Linked DNA regions of Simiduia agarivorans SA1 = DSM 21679. The protein of the gene in region 1 interacts with the protein of each later gene in a pairwise test. Links are inferred from orthologs where the notes say so. Each region holds a gene or a part of one and is shown in the gene's direction. Other genes may lie near its edges. The genes, in order: recO, recR and ssb.

What was found.
Region 2: the proteins of recO (region 1) and recR interact in binary tests that used the Escherichia coli proteins (3 or more experiments, as listed by UniProt). The link is inferred for Simiduia agarivorans SA1 = DSM 21679 from one-to-one orthologs.
Region 3: the proteins of recO (region 1) and ssb interact in binary tests that used the Escherichia coli proteins (3 or more experiments, as listed by UniProt). The link is inferred for Simiduia agarivorans SA1 = DSM 21679 from one-to-one orthologs.

The regions. Positions count from the first base shown.
Region 1 is NC_018868.3:730,216-737,487, reverse strand. Bases 1,706-4,705 are described here. They hold recO (DNA repair protein RecO), read left to right. Parts: upstream 1,706-2,848; coding sequence 2,849-3,562; downstream 3,563-4,705. Other genes in these bases: M5M_RS03285 (response regulator), read right to left, coding at 3,552-4,705; era (GTPase Era), read left to right, coding at 1,965-2,852; rnc (ribonuclease III), read left to right, coding at 1,706-1,972. In the rest of the region: lepB (signal peptidase I), read left to right, coding at 11-850; M5M_RS03305 (DUF4845 domain-containing protein), read left to right, coding at 871-1,296; more of rnc, read left to right, coding at 1,298-1,705; more of M5M_RS03285, read right to left, coding at 4,706-6,356; cysteine synthase CysM, read left to right, coding at 6,496-7,272. UniProt on the Escherichia coli protein: Involved in DNA repair and RecF pathway recombination.
Region 2 is NC_018868.3:3,986,655-3,993,683, forward strand. What follows is about bases 1,803-4,559. They hold recR (recombination mediator RecR), read left to right. Parts: upstream 1,803-2,762; coding sequence 2,763-3,356; downstream 3,357-4,559. Other genes in these bases: dnaX (DNA polymerase III subunit gamma/tau), read left to right, coding at 1,803-2,382; M5M_RS17810 (YbaB/EbfC family nucleoid-associated protein), read left to right, coding at 2,396-2,719; rnd (ribonuclease D), read left to right, coding at 3,356-4,507; M5M_RS17825 (YcgL domain-containing protein), read left to right, coding at 4,504-4,559. Outside these bases: M5M_RS20420 (hypothetical protein), read left to right, coding at 56-196; more of dnaX, read left to right, coding at 331-1,802; more of M5M_RS17825, read left to right, coding at 4,560-4,800; M5M_RS17830 (YcgN family cysteine cluster protein), read left to right, coding at 4,800-5,249; M5M_RS17835 (hypothetical protein), read left to right, coding at 5,503-5,871; M5M_RS17840 (sensor histidine kinase), read right to left, coding at 5,939-7,029. UniProt on the Escherichia coli protein: May play a role in DNA repair. It seems to be involved in an RecBC-independent recombinational process of DNA repair. It may act with RecF and RecO.
Region 3 is NC_018868.3:1,986,770-1,993,756, reverse strand. Bases 2,808-5,522 are described here. They hold ssb (single-stranded DNA-binding protein), read left to right. Parts: upstream 2,808-3,763; coding sequence 3,764-4,282; downstream 4,283-5,522. Other genes in these bases: M5M_RS19480 (GNAT family N-acetyltransferase), read right to left, coding at 4,350-5,522; M5M_RS08815 (MFS transporter), read left to right, coding at 2,808-3,686. Outside these bases: M5M_RS08835 (curli assembly protein CsgF), read right to left, coding at 1-163; M5M_RS08830 (curli production assembly/transport protein CsgE), read right to left, coding at 173-589; M5M_RS08825 (LuxR C-terminal-related transcriptional regulator), read right to left, coding at 591-1,235; M5M_RS08820 (hypothetical protein), read right to left, coding at 1,576-2,121; more of M5M_RS08815, read left to right, coding at 2,355-2,807; more of M5M_RS19480, read right to left, coding at 5,523-5,933; M5M_RS08800 (hypothetical protein), read right to left, coding at 5,975-6,987. UniProt on the Escherichia coli protein: Plays an important role in DNA replication, recombination and repair. Binds to ssDNA and to an array of partner proteins to recruit them to their sites of action during DNA metabolism. Acts as a sliding platform that migrates on DNA via reptation.

The DNA.
Region 1 (7,272 bases):
AGGAATTGCCTTGGATATTAATTTTCCACTCATATTGGTCCTGTTGGTTGCGGTTTCCGGCGCCATCTGGTTGCTGGATATCTTTTTGTGGGCCAAGCCCAGAAGGGAAAGGGTAGAACAGGCCCTGCAACAGTTGTCCCAGACCAGCTTGAAGGAAACGGATGAGGCCTACCAGACAGCTTTGTCCGTCGCGGCTAAAGAACCTGTGCCGGTGGAATACTCCAAATCTTTTTTCCCGGTTTTAGCCTTTGTTTTGGTTTTGCGCAGCTTTCTGGTGGAACCCTTCCAGATCCCTTCCGCTTCCATGGTGCCAACGCTGGAGGTTGGAGACTTTATCCTGGTCAACAAGTACACCTACGGTATCCGGTTACCCGTAACCAATACCAAAATCTTTTCCGTTAACGAGCCCGAACGCGGCGATGTGATGGTTTTTTTCCCTCCGCATAAACCCGATACATACTATATCAAGCGTGTAGTGGGCTTGCCGGGTGATGAAATTATTATCGATAAGGGCGCTCTCTATATTAATGGCAAGAAAATGCCGCAGTCCTTTGTTGCGTCCCTGCCAGTGTCGAATCCGCAGATTAATGTTCTGGAAGAGGATTTGGACGGTGTTGAGCACATTGTTCATCAGAATATTCATCTGGGTCGCTATACTCAATCCGGGCGCTGGAAAGTTCCGGCCGGTCACTATTTTATGATGGGTGATAACCGTGACAACAGTTCGGATAGCCGGGAATGGGGGCCTGTGTCCGAAGAGGCGATAGTCGGCAAAGCGTTCGCCATTTGGATGCATTGGGAAACCTTTTTTAGTGTGCCCAGTTTTCATCGGGTCGGTACTATCCAATAACAGGTATGGAGCCAAGCGACATGATGTTTAGAAAGCAAGCCGGTATCAGTACGTTAAATCTTTTGATCGTGTTAGTGGTAAGCGGTTTTTTCCTTTTGCTGGCCTTTAAATTGATTCCTGCCTATGCGGAGAATCGCTATATTCAGTCTGCGTTGCAATCCTTGCGCGATCGGGATAAACCTGTGTCACAGATGACGGCCGCGGAAATTCGTAAGCATCTGACTAGTTTTTATACCATTAATGGTGTCCGCATTCCCGAAGCTAACAATATCGTTATTGAAAGCGAGCGTAATCGATCCATTATCACGATTAACTACCAGTTAACTATCCCATTGTTTTACAACATTTCAGTATTGTTGGATTTCCAGAATTATATGGACACCACCAAGCCGGAAGAGTGTTGTAAACCCCCCAAAGATTACCGCCCGAAAGCAGACAAGAAGTAGTATGTTTACCGAGTTGCAGCACCGGCTAGGATACCAGTTTAACGACGTATCTTTGCTCAAGCTTGCCCTGACACATCGCAGTGTGAGTGCAAGGAACAATGAGCGGCTGGAGTTTCTCGGCGACAGTCTTCTTAGTTGGGTGGTAACCCAATATCTTTATCGTCACCTGACCGAAGCCCGCGAAGGGCAAATGAGCCGTTTGCGGTCGCGCTTAGTTAAAGGTGAGACATTGGCGGAAGTGGCGCGCGCGTTGTGTTTGCAGCCAGAGCTGATACTCAGTGATGGTGAGCTGAAAACCGGCGGGCGCGATCGTGCTTCTACACTGGCGGATGCGGTCGAATCATTGATTGGTGCAATATACCTGGATGGTGGTCTTGAAGCCGCTTCTGCTGCAGTGCACCGTTGGTTGGGCAGCCGGATTATTGAGCTCAACGCGGACACCAGTGCGAAAGATCCCAAAAGCGAATTGCAGGAAATACTGCAGGCCCGTCAGCTGCCCTTGCCCGATTATTCTGTGGAGCTTACCGAAGGGGAGGGGCACGCCCAGGTGTTCCATGTGCGGTGTTCCATCTTGTTGCATAGCCTGTCTGCTTCGGCGAGCGCGACCAGCCGTAAGAAGGCAGAAAAAGCTGCAGCCAAACTGGTGCTGAACCAACTGAGAGAAAAAAATGACTAAGTGCGGCTATGTGGCATTGGTGGGAAGGCCCAATGTGGGAAAATCTACGTTGCTTAACCATATGCTTGGGCAAAAAATAAGCATTACGTCCAGAAAGCCACAGACAACCCGCAATAACGTTCTGGGTATCAAAACCGAAGGGGAAAACCAGTTTTTGTTTGTCGACACTCCCGGTTTGCACCTCAACCAGAAGGGTGCAATGAATAAGTACATGAACAAAGCGGCGAGCACGGCCATCCGCGATGTCGATGTGGTGGTGATGCTGGTTGATCGTTTGGTGTGGACAGATGAGGACGAGGCAGTGGCCCGTCGGTTGGAGGGTTTGGAACTCCCGCTTATCGTAGCGGTCAATAAATGTGATCAGCTGGACGATAAAAATGTGTTGCTACCGCATTTGCAGGTACTGACAGAACGCCTATCGCCCAACGACATCGTTCCCGTCTCTGCATTGCGCGGCATGCAGCTTGATCGGCTGGAGTCGATCATCGCCAAATACTTGCCCGAGTCAGAGCATTTTTACCCCGAAGACCAGATTACTGATAAAAGTTCACGCTTTTTAGCGGCGGAAATTGTCAGGGAAAAGATCACCCGCCAGTTAGGTGCAGAATTGCCCTACCAGATGGCAGTGGAAATAGAGCAGTTCGAACAGGATCGCGGTGTTTTGCACATTGGCGCGTTGATACTGGTTGAGCGAGACGGTCAAAAGCGCATACTGATTGGTGATAAAGGCGATCGGATTAAACAGATTGGTCAACAGGCCAGAATTGATATCGAAAAATTGTTTGATACCAAGGTAATGCTCAAGCTTTGGGTAAAAGTGAAGTCCGGTTGGTCGGATGATGAGCGTGCGTTGAAAAGTCTTGGGTATGACGATTTGTGATCGTGCTGGATGGCGAACCCGCATTTGTACTGCATTCCCGCCACTACGGCGAAACCAGCCTGATCGTTGATTTATTCACGCGTAGCCACGGACGTTTAGCTGCCTACGCCCGTGGCGCACGCAAGCGCTCCAAAAAATCAGCGTCCAACCCCTTGGCACCCTTCATCCCTTTGATCGTCTCCACACAGGGGCGTGGCGCACTCAAGTCCCTGACGATGATTGATGCTGTCGCAACGCCCTTTAAGTTGTCTGGCAGGTGCCTGTATTGCGGTTTATACCTCAATGAACTGCTTATGCGGGTGTTGCCGGAGCAGGAGTCACAGGAGACGATTTTTCAGTCCTATATGCAGCTCATAGGAAGGCTTGCAAATATTGACGACAGGGAGTTGCCGGCCCATGAACTTTATCTGCGACGATTTGAATGGCAGTTGATTCAAGCGGCCGGTGTCAGTTTTTCATTGGAGCAGGAGGCGGACACCCAGCGCCCGTTGGTGCCAGGCCAACGTTATGCTTATCGTCACGGGTTGGGCCTGGTTGCGGCTGAAATTGATGCTGAAAACGCTGTGGGTGGCGATGCCATACTCAATTTTCTTTCGGCACCTGAGCTTACGGAGGCTGCGCGTACCGATCTCAAGCGTTTCATGAGGCAGGTACTGGCACCTTTGTTGGGGCGAAAACCGCTCGCTTCTCGCGCACTGTTTAGCCAGTAATACTGGCGCTCTTTTCACTGGTATCTGTTTCAAATAGCGCATCCAGATCATGATCGCGGGACCAGGCGATCAGTGTATCTATTTCTTTGTAAAGATTGTCCAGTTGCGCCGCGAGCTGGGAGTGATCTTTGTTCTGGAGCGCTTTGTCCAGAGCCTGCGCTGCACTTTTCAGTCTGGCAACACCGCAATAGCAGCAGCCGCCGTGCAGGCGGTGAACGGTTGCCTCAAGCGTGGCGTAATCGTTGGAGTCGGCACTATTACGGATTTTTGCGCTATCTGCGGGAAGGTTGGCCAAAAGCATGGACAGCATATCTTTTGCCAGGCCGGGTTTGCCGTTGGCCAATTTCAGCGATTGCTGGATATCCACCACGCGACCTGATGAATCCGTCGGTGGCTGTTCTGGCTCCGGTTTTTCAGCGATTTTGGGGAGCTGTTTGCGGGTTTTCAGCCAACGATTAATGATGTGAGCGAGTTGCGCCTCACTGACCGGTTTGCTCAAATAATCATCCATGCCGGCCAATAACAGCTGGGATTTTTGCTCCGCCATGGCGTGCGCGGTAAGCGCGACGATAGGAGTGCGGCGTTTTCCGCTTTCCCGGCTGCGGATAATTTTGGTTGCTTCCAGACCATCCATGACTGGCATTTGCAGATCCATGAATATCATATCAAAGAGTTTGTTTTCTGCCAGTTCTATAGCCTGTTTCCCGTCGGATGCCAGCGCGACCTCAGCACCAAGTCCGTTTAATAATTCGCCGACGAGTTGCAGGTTAGCGGGGTTGTCGTCCACCGCCAGTATTCTGGGTTTGTTTTCATAAGGGGAGCTGTTTCTGCCGATGCTGGTTTCTTCTTTCAGCGGTGCAAGTTCTTTTCTGAGCAGGTGCAGCGTGCGATTCAGTGTGACGGGTTTTTCCAGGTATTCCTGCGAATCCGGTGTCAGGTGATGTTCTAATTGCCGCCGTGCAGATGGCGTACATAGAAAGATAGTCTTGCACGCGTAAAAGCGTTTGAGCTGATCTACCAGCTCCCGGAGATTATGCAGATCCAACAGTTTTTCCTGGTGCGGATCTATGTCGTAAAAAACCGCTTCGATGGGCTGGTTATTCTGCATGTGGTTTTTAACCAGGCCGATGAGCTCGGGAATGCCGGTCATGATCTGGAGTTTACCGCGTTCTGACCCTACAATTTCCTGCAATTGGTGTGCCAGAGGCATATTGTTGGAAAGTGCGACAAAGTGGCTGCCTTCGAGCAGGTGCTGTTTATTTTCTTCGTCGCCTTGGGTGTCAACTCCGAAGGTGGCGGTGAACCAGAATAAAGAACCACCCTCGGCGTTGCTCTCTACGCCAATTTCACCTTTCATTCGTTTCACCAGCCCTTTGGAAACAGCTAAGCCGAGCCCAGTTCCGCCATGCTTACGGCTGTTACTGGTATCAAGTTGGCTGAAGGCCTGAAACAGTTTCTTGCGATCAGACTCAGGGATTCCCTCACCGGTGTCTTTCACATGGATATTGGCTTCCACCTGCGTTTCGGATTGTGTCTTAAGACTCGCGGTGACCTCAATGTTGCCCCCGCTGGAGAATTTGATCGCATTGCTGATCAGATTGGTCATTACCTGTTTCATCCGAAGGGGATCGCCTAACAGGTTAGCGGGAAGGCCAGGATCCACATGCAATATAAGCTGGAGGCCTTTTTCATGCGCTGCCGGCGCCATGATCTGCATCGACTCTTCGATAACCTGGCGCAACTGCATGGGGATATAGTCAAGCTGGAGCCTGCCAGATTCGATTTTGGAAAAATCGAGCACGTCATTAATGATGGTAAGCAGACCCTGTGAAGAGTGTTGTATGGTTCGCAAGTACTCTCGTTGTTGGTCGCTGACCTGGGTTTTCAGCAACAGGCTGGTAAAGCCAATAATGCCGTTCAGGGGGGTACGTATTTCGTGCGAGGTATTTGCCAAAAAGTCTGATTTAACCCGACTGGCCTCAACAGCTTCCTTGCGTGCCAGATCAAGTTCGATATTTTGGATCTCGATCGTTTCAAGTGTTTCGCGCAAATCCTCAATGGATTGATCCATATTGCGCTGAATGTCTTCCTGCTGTTGTTTCAGCCCTTCGGCCAATTGATTAAATGCGACGGCCAGGTCGTCAAATTCAACAAACTGGTCGGCGTTTACGCGGGTGTCCAGTTGGCCTTTTCGCAATTGGGCCATCCCTTGTTTGACTAAACGTAAGCCTTCGGCCAGATCCCGGCTAAAAGAGAGCGAAATCCATGCGCTGGCAACGGCGACGATGGCACCCAATAGCAAAGCAATTAACAGTGTCTTGTATTGCAGGAGGGTGTAGTCGTCCGAGGCTATTTCAACCACCAACCAACCAAAGGGAGCAAATGTATCGTGGTCTGCGTGAATCGGGACAGTGAAAAGCGAACTCTTTCTTTCAACCTGGTGTTGCGGGTCGAGCCCGAATTGGTTGGGATCGAGCTGAAAGTCTTCGGAAAACCGGGGGCCTGAGTGGATGATCGGATTGCGATTGAGGTCGTAGACCCGCACGGCCAGAATGTCGCCGTCGGTTACCGCAGTATGCACCACTGATTGCAGCAATAATCGGTTATGCATTGATTGGTAGGTCAATTGGGATAGCAAGCGACTTACGTGGTGCCCGCGCTCCTTTGCAAACTCCTCCAGCTGCATGACATACAACACCGTCAGCATGGCCGACAGGCAGAGTGTTATTGCTGCAATGGGAATCAGTGCGTATTTAAGAGAGCGGGTCTTGACCGCTCGAGTGATCGTTGGCATACCAGCGTCCATCTTGGCAGTGGTTTAACGATACCACAATCAGCGGTAGAATAGCGCGCTTATGCCTAGCCCGAGTGCGGCCTCCGCAGTGGTCGTACGCGCAATATATTGAGCAAAAAACGTTCAAAAGGACCCCATTATGTCGTCATCGGCCGATTTGCACGCGCTTCCAACGATGGAGGCCCTGGTAGGCCAGACGCCGCTGGTTCGACTGCAAAGGCTACCTGGCAATACCTCCAATTTGGTTTTGCTGAAACTCGAAGGCACGAATCCTGCCGGTTCCGTGAAAGACCGGCCCGCGTTGTCCATGATTCAACGGGCGGAAGAGCGGGGCCAGATCAAACCGGGCGACCGATTGATCGAGGCCACCAGTGGTAACACGGGTATCGCGCTGGCTATGGCCGCTGCAATCAAAGGCTATGCTCTGACGTTGATTATGCCGGACAACGCGACTGCAGAACGCAAGGCCGCAATGACGGCCTACGGTGCAGAGCTGATACTGGTGACGCAGTCTGAGGGCATGGAGGGTGCCAGGGATCTGGCCGCCAGCCTGGCTGCACAAGGCAAGGGGCTGGTGTTGGACCAGTTTGCCAATCTGGATAACCCCCGTGCACATTATGAAACTACCGGGCCCGAAATCTGGCAGCAGACCGGCGGTAAAGTAACGCACTTCGTCAGCTCCATGGGGACAACCGGAACCATCATGGGCGTATCGCAATACCTTAAAGAGCAGAACCCTGAGATTCAGATCATCGGATTGCAACCGCAAGAGGGCGCAAGCATTCCGGGTATCAGACGCTGGCCAGAAGCTTACCTTCCGCGCATATTTGACCGATCCCGGGTAGATCAGATTGTCAATATGGATCAGGCACGGGCAGAACAAACCATGCGGGATCTGGCGCGGAAAGAAGGTATA
Region 2 (7,029 bases), 3.3 Mb from region 1 along the record:
GCCGCCATCCGGCCGATTTTCCCGGCGGGTGGCGGTTGCGATACTGGTCTCCATCATGGCAATGGCATCCGCGCGGCGTTTTCTGGCGCGCACATATGGGGAGGTAAACGTGGGTAAGCGCACGGGCGTATTGATTGAGATTCTGGTCGCGATCTGGTTTGGCTTTCAGGTGTACGCCGCAACGGCGGGCCTCTAGCGTGTTAAAGGACACGCTTGAGTGGTCTGCCGCCCGCGGGCCCTGTCTGTCCGGAACGCCACCTCCCGGACCCCGTGTTTCTCAAAGTGAGCTGAGATATACTGCAACGTTCGTATTATCAGGCACTTACACTCATGAGTTATCAGGTACTCGCCCGCAAATGGCGGCCGCGCATATTCCGCGAGATGGTGGGGCAGGAGCATGTGCTCCAGGCGTTGATTAACGCCCTGGACCACAACCGGCTGCACCACGCCTACCTGTTCACCGGCACCCGCGGGGTGGGCAAAACCACCATCGCCCGTATTCTGGCCAAATGCCTTAACTGTGAAACCGGCGTCAGCTCAGAGCCGTGCGGCCAGTGCTCGGCCTGTAATGAAATTGCCGAAGGCCGTTTTGTCGACCTGATCGAAGTGGATGCCGCCAGCCGCACTAAGGTGGAAGACACCCGCGAGCTGCTGGAAAACGTCCAGTACGCGCCCACCCGTGGCCGCTACAAGGTCTACCTCATCGACGAAGTGCACATGCTCTCCACCAGCAGCTTCAATGCCCTGCTGAAGACCCTGGAAGAGCCGCCACCCCACGTGAAATTCCTGCTTGCCACCACCGATCCGCAAAAGCTGCCGGTGACGGTGTTGTCGCGCTGCTTGCAGTTCAACCTCAAGAACATGAACCCCGAGCGCATCGTGGGCCATCTGGCGTACGTGCTCGAAAAAGAGCTGGTGCCGTTTGAAGAGGCCGCGCTCTGGCAGTTGGGGCGCGCGGCCGATGGCAGTATGCGCGATGCGCTCTCGCTCACCGATCAGGCCATCGCCTTTGGCAATGGCAAGGTGGCCGAGGCCGAGGTGCGGTCTATGCTCGGCACCCTGGATCAGCAGCTGGTGTATGCCCTGTTGTCTGCGTTGGCGGCAGCCGACACCCAGGCGCTGATGAGCGCCGTCAACCAGCTGGCCGAACACTCGCCCGACTATCAGGGCGCGTTGGCGGAAATGCTGTCGGTGTTACACCGCATTGCCATCGCCCAGGCCATGCCCGAAGCCATCGACAACTCCTTTGGCGATCGCGAACAGGTGTTGGCGCTGGCTCAGGCCATGCCCACCGAAGATGTCCAGCTCTATTACCAGACCGCCTTATTGGGCCGCCGCGATCTGCCGCTGGCACCCGATCCGCGCAGCGGTTTTGATATGGTGTTGTTGCGCATGCTGGCGTTCAAACCCCAGGGTGTGGTCGATTTGCCCAAGACCGCGCTGGCGCAGCCGGCCAGTGTTCAGCCAGCCAGTGCGCCGCAGGCAGCGCCGCCAGTCAGCGCGCCACAACCCGCGCCTGAGACCCAATCTGCTGCCCAGCCAGCCGCTGGCGCCGCCGGAGTGGAGACGGCGAGGGCGCCTGCACCGGCAACGCCCCCGCCGGCCGAGAGTCTGCCGCCCCGGGATGACACCCCGCCCTGGGACGAAGCACCGCCCGGGCTGGACGGCGATGAGGATGATCATCAGCCAAGCGCATCCGCGGAAAAAAAAACACCTGAACCGGTAGCAGCCCCGCAACCGTCGTCGCCCGCTCAGGCTGAACCTGTCCGGGCCGAATCTGCCCGGGCCGAACCTGGTCTGGCCGAACCGTCTCGCGCAAACAGCCAATCCTTGACGCCCGCACCTGTGGCCGCGCAGCCTGCTGCACCTGCACCTGCACCTGCACCTGCACCTGCACCTGCACCTGCACCTGCACCTGCACCTGCACCTGCACCGGTACAAAGCAAAGCGCCTGCACAACCGGCGACACACGCGCCGGTCAGGTCCTACCACCTGGTCACCCTCAAACCGGGCGATTGGGTGGGGCTGTATCTGGAATTGAAAGTGGCCGGGGTGCTGCAAAGCACCGCTGCGAACAGTGAATTGGTGGCGGTAAATGGCAACCAGCTGAGTTTTGTCCTGGATGCCGCCAACGCCAACCTGTACGACCCCAGTCACCAGCAGCGGCTGGCCGATGTGCTCACGGCCTATTTCAACGAGCCCGTGCAGGTGAATATCGAGCCCGGTGAGGTGAAAACGGAAACGCCGTCGGCCACCGCTATCCGGCTGCGCGCGGAGAAACAGGCGCGCGCCCTGGAAAGTCTGAAAACCGATTCGCTGTTGCAGAAACTGGAAGCCACCTTTCAGGCCGCATTGGACGAATCCACGGTAGAACCCCTTTAACGCTGAGGTAAACATGTTCGGAAACATGGGCGACCTGATGAAACAGGCGCAGCAGATGCAAGAAAAAATGCAGAAGATGCAGGAAGAAGCGGCTAACGCAGAAGTGACCGGTCAATCGGGCGCGGGTCTGGTGTCGGTGATTATGAATGGCCGCCACGACGTCAAGCGCGTGAGCATTGATGATTCGCTCATGTCTGAAGACAAAGAAATGTTGGAAGATTTATTGGCGGCTGCCGTCAACGATGCAGTGCGCAAAGTGGAAGATAAAAACCGCGAGATGATGCAAAGCCTGACCGGCGGCATGCAGATGCCGCCGGGATTCAAGATGCCTTTCTGAGTGACCAGAAACCAGCGACCAGAATCCAGAGACTGTTTAATTAATGTTCAGCCCTTTAATTGATGAATTGATGAGTGCCTTGCGTGCACTGCCCGGTGTTGGCCCCAAATCGGCCCAGCGCATGGCGTTGCATTTGCTCGAGCGCGACCGGGAAGGCGCCAGCCGGTTGGCCACGGCACTGGCCACCGCCGTGGAAGGCGTGGGTGAGTGCGATCGTTGCCGCACCCTGACCGAGCAAACCCTGTGTTCCATCTGCGCCAACAAACGGCGCAATCAGGCGCTGCTTTGTGTGGTGGAAACGCCAGCCGACGTGCTGGCCATTGAGCAGGCCGGCACCTACCAGGGCACCTATTTTGTGTTGCATGGTCACTTGTCTCCCATCGACGGCATCGGGCCGCAGGATCTGGGTTTGGACCAACTGCATAGCTTGCTGGCCGCCGGCGGCATAGAAGAAGTGATTCTCGCCACCAACCCCACCATTGAAGGCGAAGCCACGGCCCATTACATCAGCGAGCGGGCGAAAAAACTCGACGTTCCAGTATCGCGCATTGCCCACGGCGTGCCTTTGGGCGGTGAACTTGAATACATTGACGGCGGCACCCTGGCGCACGCCTTCTCCAGCCGACAGAGGGTGTGATGAGCCGTATCGCCACCGACCCCATCTGGGTCGATACCGAAGCCGAGCTGGCGCAGTTATGTGCGCGTTGGTCGCAGCAGGCGGCCATCGCCATCGACACCGAATTCATGCGCAGCCAGACCTACTATCCTCACGCCGGCCTGATTCAGGTGGGCGATGGCAAAGGCTGTTACCTGATCGATCCGCTGGCCATTAAAGACTTATCTGCGCTGGCGCAATTGCTGGTGAATCCTTCGGTCATAAAAGTCATCCACTCCTGTTCGGAAGATCTGGAAACCTTCCGGTTTTTATTGGGTGTGGTGCCCAAGCCATTGTTCGACACCCAGGTTGCCGCGGCGTTCGCGAACATCGGTTTTTCCATGGGTTATGCCAATCTGGTGAAAGACCAGTTAGGTATTGAGCTCGATAAAGGCGAGACCCGTTCCGACTGGATGCAGCGCCCGCTGAGCCAATCGCAAATGCATTATGCGGCGTTGGATGTGGCCTATTTGCTGGTGGTGTACGGCAAAATTTTAATCAGGCTCAAAGCCCTGGATCGGCTCAGCTGGGTGCAGGAAGAATGCGCGCAGCTCGTGGCCAATGCCGAAGCGCCGGATCAGTTTGATGATGCCTATACCAAGGTCAAACTGGCCTGGAAACTCTACCCGGATCAGCTCGCGATTTTAAAGCCCTTGTGTATCTGGCGCGAACAGGAAGCGCGCAAGTTGGATGTGCCGCGCAACCGTTTGATGAAAGAAGGCGCCGCCTGGGAAGTGGCCCGACGCAAACCCACCACGGTAAAGCAGCTGTCCGCCATTGATGGGATGGGCAATCGCACGCTCAAGCATTATGCCGACACGGTATTGGGCTTCGTGGCCGATGCCCAGCAGCGCAAAGAGGATTTACCGGCGCGGTTGGACAAGCCGTTGACGCCGGCGCAAGGCGATATTCTCAAACAATTCAAAGCCTGTGCCGTCGCAGTATCGGAGACCGCGCAGGTGACGCCGGAAATTCTTACCCGCAAAAAAGACCTTGAACAACTCACCCGCAGCGTGATTGCCGGTCAGCCCGAACTGCCCGATGGGCTCAAAGGATGGCGATACCCGGTAGTCGGCCAGCAACTGGAACAGCTGGCGCAAGCCTTATGTGAACAAAACCCGGAGATGTCATGACCGACGCCATTAAATACCTGTGCGATATTTATCGCAGCCCCAAGGATGGCGATATGTACCTTTACGTGTTGAAGTCCGACGGACTCAGCCGCGTGCCGGAAGCACTCACGGCCCGATTCGGCCAGCCCAAACATGTGATGACGCTGTTATTGCGCGAAGGCCGCAAGCTGGCGCGAGTGGATGTGGAAAAAGTCAAAGCGGCGCTGGACAGTCAGGGCTTTTATCTGCAGTTGCCGCCGCCCAAAGACGACTACATGACCGACATTAACAAACACAACTCCAAGTTGATGTAATGGCCTGGCAACGGGATTTCTGGCGCACCACAAAGCTTTCCGACATGAGTCGTTACCAGTGGGAATCGCTGTGCGATGGTTGTGGCAAATGCTGCTTGCAGAAGCTGGAAGATGAAGATTCGGGCGAGGTTTATTTCACCCGCCTGGCGTGCAAGTTATTGGACATCGAATCCGGCCGCTGCGGCGACTACCCGCACCGGCTTGAGCGCGTGCCGGGTTGCCTGAATCTCACCGCCGACAAAATCGAAGAGTTCCATTGGTTGCCGGTGACCTGTGCTTATCGGTTATTAGCGGAAGGAGAAGACTTGCCGGAATGGCATCCGCTGATTACCGGCGATCCGCAAGCCGTGCACGCCGCCGGCATTTCCGTGCGCGGCCGCGCCATACCTGAAACGGCCGTGTCCGAAGAAGATTGGGAAAACGAAATTGTCCATTGGGTTGATTTGTAGAAACCAGTCTCTAGTTTCTAATTGCTAGAGACTAGAGACTAGAGACTAGAGACTAGAGACTAGAGACTAGAGACTAGAGACTAGAGACTAGAGACTAGAGACTAGAGACTAGAGACTAGAGACTAGAGACTAGAGACTAGAGACTAGAGACTAGAGACTAGAGACTAGAGACTAGAGACTAGAGACTAGAGACTAGAGACTAGAGACTAGAGACTAGAGACTAGAGACTAGTCCTTACATTCGGAGAGTGAATATGAATGAAGTAATGGCCGATCCGTTTGTGCCTTATATGTGGTACAGCTATTTTGCCGGTGTGGCGGGGCTGATGCTGGCTACCTGGTGGTTATTCCGTAAATACAGTGAGCTGGCGCAATTCTGTACCGTCACTGTCGGCGCTTGGTTGCTGACGCCGGTAGCACTGTCACCGGATCACCCACAAATGGCGCCGGCGTTTTTTGTGTTTGTGCTAGACGGAATTTTTACCGACCAACCCATCGCCCGCGCTGCCTGGCCGTTGGCGGTGGTGTGGGTTGCCGCCTTGCTGGTAAGTTTGTTGTTGCGTCTGGCGTGGAATCGCTGGCGTAAGAAAAAGGCCGAAGCACCGGCGGCGGAGGCCAATTAATCGCTTCAGTATATTCGCGGCGGGGCGGCCATCCGCTTCCCAGCCGCGGATGGTATCAGCACCCAACCTACCCCAACGGCACATACTTCTGCGCCACCTCCGATAAATAATCCTCTTCTTCCGGCAATTCTTCGTCTACCTCGGTATCTGCCAACGGCAACTCCACATCAAAGACCACACCGTTGACGTTCATTGGTTCAAACACCAGGCGCCCCCGCTGTTTGTTATGGGTCACCGTCAACTGCCAGCGCGGTGGCAGCCCGGGCGTGGGTTCTTGTTGGCAAAACGCGGTTTCCTGTTCGAAGTCGGAAAAGGACCAGGTCTGTGCCTGGCTGCGGGCGGTGATTTCCACGCTCACAATGGCCTGGGTAAATTGCCAGGCCTGGTGCGGCACAATCTGTGGCCGGTCGTCGTTGGCGGCATCGGATACCATGCGACAGCCGGGTTGCTGGTTTTCCACCACCACTTCTACCACTTGGGTTTGCACCCGTTGGCTAGCCAGGCCGTCATGGGTTTCTATGCGGATAGAATAGCTTTCCGGTTGGTTGTACCAGTTGCGGTGGCGGATTTTGCCTTCGTAACCCGACACTATTTGGCTGACAAAGTACAGGCCCAGTCCGCGGCCGTGGATCTGGGCATCCTGCCGGGTGGTGAAGCCCAGCTGGTAAATTTTTTGTTGGTTGGCGTCTTCAATGTGCGGGCCCGGGTTGTACACGCTGAAGCGGGCTTTGCCCTCCTGGGCTGTCAGGTTCAGGACAATGGCCGGGCGAGGCCCCAGACCTTGATCCTTGTGATAAAGCGCATTCTTTATCAGGTTTTCTGCCAGCAGTACCAGATGATTTTCATTGCCCAGCAGTTGGCAGGTTTTGTCCAGATAAAAACGAAACTGGCTGTCCAGATGCGTGCATTCCAGCGCGTCCGGCTTGTTCAGCCACTGCAATCGTTCGGCGCTCTGGGTCACGGGGGTCAGCGCGCGCACCAGTGCCCGATAGGCCGGGTAGCTGGGTTCGAACGGCGCAGGTTCCGTGGTATTCAGCTGTTGTTGGTAGTAGTAATTTTCGCAGTCGCATAAATGGTTATTGATATGCAATGCCATATTGTCGGCGGTGGATAAATCCAGCAGGTCCCACAAATAGCCGAGACCCGCCAGCGCTTCGT
Region 3 (6,987 bases), 1.3 Mb from region 1 along the record:
GGTCCGGGTTTTTATAGGTATCCTGCGCCTGCGCATTGGAAAGGAGGTAATTGCCGTTGATTGGATTGCCACCAAAAGCGGGATTGGTGGGGGTATAAATCAATTCAGAGCCAATAGCTCCCGTGCTGGCTAACAATAAGCCGGCGATCGCAAGTGGTTTCATGGTCTTCCCTCAATACTCGTTTGCGTCCAAGTCAAAAGTGTCCATCAACAAAAGTTGTAATTGTTGTTGCTGAGCGCGTTGATGGATTCCGTTTGCCGCCGCTTGGGCTTCCTGCTCTAGGTCCACCCGCCCGGGTGGAAGAAAGCGGCGGTATACCTCCTGATTATCCAATGTGACCCAAATCAGGCTGCCCCATCGGGCCGAGGGGCGTTCATTCACCACCAGGTTGTAATCATTTTGGTGGGCGAATTGGCTGTTGCGATAGTCGGCCAGAAAGCGGGCAAACTCATGGCCTGTGCGCGTGATCGTATTGTCGATGGTGAAGCCGCTGATCTCGTCTTCAATCGCCTGCGCCAGACAGGGGCCCGGAAACAACAGAGCAGCACCACTGATCAACAGTGGCGCCAGGCGCAGAAAAAGGCGCATGTCAGATATTGTTGCGAGCCCAGTTACAGGCTTGCAGACGGTTTTTCACGTCAATCTTTTTGAACACGTTGTACAAGTGACTTTTAATGGTGTGCTCACTGACAAACAACGCTTCTGCGATTTGCAGATTGGTTGCACCGTCGGCCAGCAGTTCCATGATCTGCAGTTCGCGGCGCGTAAGCATCTGGCGGGAACCAGAGTCCATGGGAGGGCGGCGATTCTGCTCGACCAGTTGGTTTGCCACTTGTCTTGGCAGCCACAAATGACCGGCCACCAGGGACTGCAAGCCCTTGAGTAATTGGTTGTGATCGGCGTTGAGGTAGAACAGGCCTTTTACCTGAGGCCACTCTGCCAGATGCTCCTGCTCTGAGCTTGGGATGACGTTAAACAGTGCCACCACCAGCCGACTGACTTTGCTTTGCAGATTCTGCAGCAAGGCGCGCAATGCGGTTAGATCGAAGTGCTGGGTATCGATCAGCAGAAGATTCTGGTCTCCGCTGAACAGGTGTGCAATCTGATTGGTATTGTCGGTAAGCTTGCATTCAAGTTGCAGTCGGTCCGCCATCAGATTCGCGAGCATCTTGGACTGCATACTGGACTCGCTGAGGAGTACCATGTGAGTGGGAGCCGAAGAGGTAGGTTTCATAACCAGAGTCCTTTTTTGAGTCTGCGCTTTCCATGGCGTCAGTAAAAGAGAGACTAAGAGTAAAGTTTCACTTTTAGTACTGCAAGACGCCAACCCTTTGCTGTTATAAATTAGCACCTAAGTATGTATTTGTTAGATGAATTGGCGAATAAAACACACTGCTATTAGTGGTTTTTGTGCAACGTTTCGCGTTTGACAAGGTTGAACTGGAACAATATTGCCAATTGCAGTGCTTCAGAACATTTTGTTGGTAGCGGGAAATAAAACGTTATAACGGGGCTAGTTGGTACGCCAGTGTAAGGCGGGCGCGCCGGCAATGAATAGCCGGCGCGCGACGGACTTATTTGCCTGCGGCAGTTGCTGCTGCTTCGCCAAATCCGGCGGTCAGTGCATTGGCGACCAGTGCTTCATTGATGCCTGCGCCAAGTGCGCGGTCCTGCACCGCTGCGGCCAGCATCGGGCGCTCTGAAACCACTGCCATGATCATGTCGTTGGCGCGCGCGTCATCGGCATTTGCCAGTGTTTCAGACAGCTCGTTGAGCAGTTGGTCATCACCGACCTGGTTGATCGCAACCTGCGCTTCTACAAACGCGATGTTGAGATCTGCGTTAGCGATGGCGGCGGCTAGCATGCCCACCGCTTCCTGACCCTGCACATCCCGGATGGCATCCGCGGCAGACGCTATTGCGATGGTCAGATCGGCTTCGGCAATCGCTGCATGCAGCTGATTCACGGCTTCCTGAGCCTGCACATCGCGGATTGCGGCGTCGGCAAAGGTCACTGCCTGACGGAGTTCCTGAATTGCGGCGTTGGCATCGGCGCTCTGGGGGGCCGCAATGGCGCTGCAGGAGAGCAAGGCTAAGGCGGGCAGAGTGAGGAATTTCATGGGTACATCCTGGGTCCGCAGACCGGTTTGGTGGTGAATTCGTTTATTTTATAACCAAAGTCAATATAACCAGCCCCAATCACTTGAGCAATTGGTATGAAAGACAGTTTAGTTATAGAACTCCGGATTTTCCTTTTTTTCTGCTCTAAGGTGGTCAGTGTTCATTTATCGGGACCGGTTTTTTGATAGTATTGCTGCCCCCGTTAATTCAGCTCCAGGTCCAGAACATACCCGTGACTACGCCCTTTGAACGTCGTGCCGTCCTGCCGTTGGCTGCACTTTATGTGGTTCGTATGCTGGGGCTGTTCATGGTGCTGCCGGTGCTGAGTCTATACGGCGAAAGCTATCGCGATGCATCGCCGGTGTTGCTGGGCGTGGCCCTTGGGGCCTACGGTCTCAGTCAGGCAGTTCTGCAGCTCCCCTTTGGCTATTTATCGGACCGATTTGGTCGTAAGCCTTTGATTTTAATCGGTTTACTGGTTTTTCTTGCCGGGTCGCTGGTGGCCGCGATGACCGATTCGGTCTGGGGTCTTATCCTGGGGCGCTTCCTGCAGGGCTGCGGTGCTATCGCCGCCGTCGTGATGGCGTTGGTGGCGGATGTCACGGCTGAAGAAAACCGCACCAAAGCCATGGCCTTGCTGGGCGTATCCATTGGCATTGCCTTTGCGATCGCAATGGTACTCGGGCCGTTGATCTCGGGTCAGTGGGGTTTGGCCGGGGTATTCTATGCAACCGCCGCGTTGGCCGCTGCGGGGGTGCTGATATTGTTGTCTCTGGTGGTGGAGCCCGCCCGCCTGGTGGTACAAGGGCCGTTAGATTGGCGTTCTGTGCTGAGCGACAAAGAATTGTGGTTGCTGAATGCAGGTGTCTTTGTGCTGCATTTTGTCCTGATGGCCGGATTTCTGGCGATTCCACAAATGCTGGAGGCTGCCGGTGTAGCTCGGGTGGATCATTGGCAGGTGTATCTGCCGGTCATGGTTTTGTCATTTATTGCTATGATCCCGTTTATGGTGATCGGCGAGCGCAAATCCTGGGTTAAACAGGTATACCTCGGAGCCATTGCGTTGCTGCTGGGGGCAGAGTTGCTGCTTGCTCAGGCTCGGGTGGCTTCGGCTGTGGTCGCTGCGTTGTTCCTGTTTTTTATGGCGTTTAATCTGCTGGAGGCAACCTTGCCCTCTTGGGTGAGTAAAGTGGCCAAACCAGAGGTAAAAGGTACCGCGACAGGGGTCTACTCGACCTGGCAGTTTTTGGGCGCCTTCGCGGGCGGCTCGCTGGGAGGCCTGATGATAACCCGTGCGGGTCTGAGTAGTGTGTTTATCCTGTGTGCGTGTTTGTTGGTGCTCTGGTGGCTGTTGGCGCTGTGGCACCGTCAGCCAGCGCGGCCTCAGCGTATTCGTATAAATCTTGGCCAGGCCAATGGTGAGCCCGGTGTGCAGTTGTTGGCGGCCCTGCCCGGTGTGAAGCAGGTTACGCTGGTGGCAGAGGATGCAGTGATTTACCTGCAGGTGGATGCCACGCGCTTCGACCCGGACCAATTGGCGGCCTACGACTGGGCACTTGCTTGAGCAGGTGTCGACTTTTAGTGAACTGAATGTTTAGATGTGCAAGTCAAAGGGACGTGACTTCAGAAGAGGAAAGATAAATGGCAAGAGGCATTAATAAAGTCATCCTGGTAGGTAATCTCGGCCAGGACCCGGAAACCAAGTACATGCCCAGTGGTGGCGCGGTCACTAACGTAAGTATCGCAACCTCTGAAACCTGGAAGGATAAGCAGACCGGCCAGCCCCAGGAGCGCACCGAATGGCATCGCGTGGTGTTTTTCAATCGCCTGGCCGAAATAGCGGGTGAGTACCTGAAAAAGGGCAGCAAGGTCTATGTCGAAGGCAGTCTGCGTACGCGTAAATGGCAGGGGCAGGACGGGCAGGACCGTTACACCACCGAAATTGTGGCCAGCGAAATGCAGATGTTGGATGGCCGTGGCGACATGGGTTCAGGCGGCTACGAACAAGGCGGCTACTCTGCACCTCAGCAGCAGGCACCACAACAGCGCCAGCAACCGCAGCAGAATTACCAGCAGCAACAGCAGCGCCCGCAGCAGGCTCAGCCTCAGCAGGCCCCGAATGATGGCTTTGCTGATTTTGACGACGATATTCCTTTCTAAGATTTACCCTGGCAAGGAATAATCAGTGTGAAAAAAACAGGCTTCTGGCCTGTTTTTTTTGGTCTGCCTAAAGGTAAATATTTTCGCCCTGTTCTCTTGCCAATCTGCGCCAGTTTCGCCAGTGCGACAGCCAGTGAAGTGGGTTGAGGCTGGGGCGTAGCGTGATTTGTCCTTTAGCGTTACGGAATTGCAGCCCCTTCCAGCTATAGCGCCATTGCACGCTATGCAGGTTTGAGCAGCTTTCCTCTAGTGAGCAGGCCCGCCAGGGTAGCCAGGGGAGCAACCCGGGTGGTTGGTTGAGTTCGGTTGGCCAGCGTTCGAGATAGCGGGCCAGGGCAAATAGCTTCGCGGTTGAGTCCTGGTGCCAGTCAAGTTCTCTATTCAGATCGGCTAAAGTTCTGTTGCGCGCGAAGGGAGTATCAGACTGCTCCGGCTGTGCAACGCCTGATAAAAGGCTATCAGAAAGATGTTTGTCCAGCCAGGTATCCAGCGCGCGGGCAGCATTGTTGCGTGCGAGTTCGAATAAAGCCTTCTTGCTTAAGCCTGCAGGTAACTCAGATTGCACCTGTGCGAGTACCGCGCCTTGGTCAATTTTCATGGTGAGCAGATGCAGTGAGGCCCCGGTGATTGCTTCTTCGCGTAGCACTTGCCATGGCAAGGGTGCACCTCCGCGGTAATCGGGTAACAATGAGGGGTGGATATTGACCGCTGCCTTTTTAGGGGCAAGCAGTATCTCTTCGTTAAAAAGCGGTGCAGTGTAAGAGATCAAATAGTCAGCGTGACTCGCTCGTATCGCCTCGGCTGTTGTGGATTGGTTGTCTGACAAAAACCGTATGCAGGGGACGCCACGCGCGTATGCCCAGTCAGACACCGATTGGTGTTGTGTGCGGGCCAAAATCCGACGCAGCGGATTTTGGCTTGTCGGCCTTTTGGGAGCGGCATCAATCACCAGTAGCAGGATAGATTTCCGATACAGTAACTCCAGTACTGCCGACACGCTTGTGCTGATAAATGCTGTCGTTATGGGGGTGGTGGTTTCCAGTTTGCGCAACTGGTAGTAGGGCCGGTGCCGGTGACTGGGTAGCCAGGGGCAGCAATAGGCAAGGCCGATGGCTTTGTAGCCGATGCGCGCAGCGGATCGGAGTGAGGCAAAGTTTGTCCACGAAATGGCTGCGATAATACCCCTGCGGCCCAAACTGTTTGCGTGCTCAATAGCCTTTGCAACGATAGCGTCGCGCACACCGCGGCCCCTGTAATCCGGGTGAACAAATGCGCCAAATCCACAGATGTAGCGGGGATCGAAAAAAGCAAAGGTTGACCCGCCATAGCGGTAAGGCTGAATTGCATACCACGTAAGCCCGCACAGCCGGTCTTGTTCAGTTGCGGCAATACAAATTAACTGGCCGCATTCGGCGGCAGTGATTTGTTCAGGATCGCAGGTGATCATTCCCTGCTGTTGGAGGTGCTTTATTTCATCGGCTGAAAGAACGTTGGCGCTGAACTCGCTGGTACGGGCCAACTCTTCTATAACGAATATTTTTTCAACATGGGTAATGCCAAATCGATACCCAATCCGGTTTATGATATCTGTCGCTACGGCAAGTAAGCCGTAATTGCGATGGGTTTGACGTAATTCCCTGAAAGCAGTCATATCCGTATGCTAATGAGCAAGTGAAGTGGAGGAGGCTGATTCTAAAGCTGGCCAGATGACTCGCAATCAACTAACGACTGATATGCCGGATTCTCTTTCTGGTAGTGTGCGAGTCGGGATATCCTGTTCATTCGCGCCGCTTTCAAGCGCTGTGTCAGGTTCCTGGTCTGTTGCAGGACTTGCTCGTTCAGTTGCATCAGTTCATCTTGGGCGTGCTTTAACTGTTGGTACGCAGCCATTTGAATGGCTTGATTATAGACCTCTTCTTGTTTATCGGTGGTCAATTCGGCAAGACGCAGTTCGCCCAACTCGGTGCGCAAGGTGGCCTGTATTTGCTCGATTTTCGCTCGGGCTGTGTCCTGCTCGGATGTCAGGTTTTTCAGAGCCGCTCTCTCATGCAGGATATCTCTCAGTAAGGGAAGTCCTCCTGATGCCACCTTTTCGCGCTCAGCGACTTCGATGGCGATACGGCTGTACACGTTATTTTTAGGCGTAAATGCGGTGTCCCAGCGTCTATACCAAGGCTCTTTATACTCGACAAATTGTTCGCTGGTGGATCTTGATAGATCGCTACTATGCGCGTTTGCAAGAGTGTACAGGTGGGCTTCGCGAAAATCGATTTCCCCTGATTTGTCGAGATCTGTCTTTGTAAGATTAATCGGCTGACCTGTTCGGGTGTAGCCATTCAAGGCTGCAAAAAAGTACGTTGTATAATCCCGGAATTCGGATGGATTTATGCCGAGATCGCAACCCTCTGCTTCGCGTCTATCGCTTTCAGCCATAAAGCCGCAGCTACGAGGGGTTGCGAGTTGGTCTGTTTCAAGATTATCAAAGGCGAGTTTGGAAAAAGAGCCGGAAAAACATTGGGTAAAAATGAACCGAACGGTGCTTTGCTGGGGCGCACTCTCGAATAATGACCGTATTTCGTTAATGCTAAGTCGTTCGTCTTGCCAGAGTTTAAGGGCGTTGTTGTCGGTATTGGAGAAGTCTATATCGCCGTGACCATTGAAAATAAGTAAGGATTCGGCTTGGTTCTCAAGTGACTTAAAAGTTT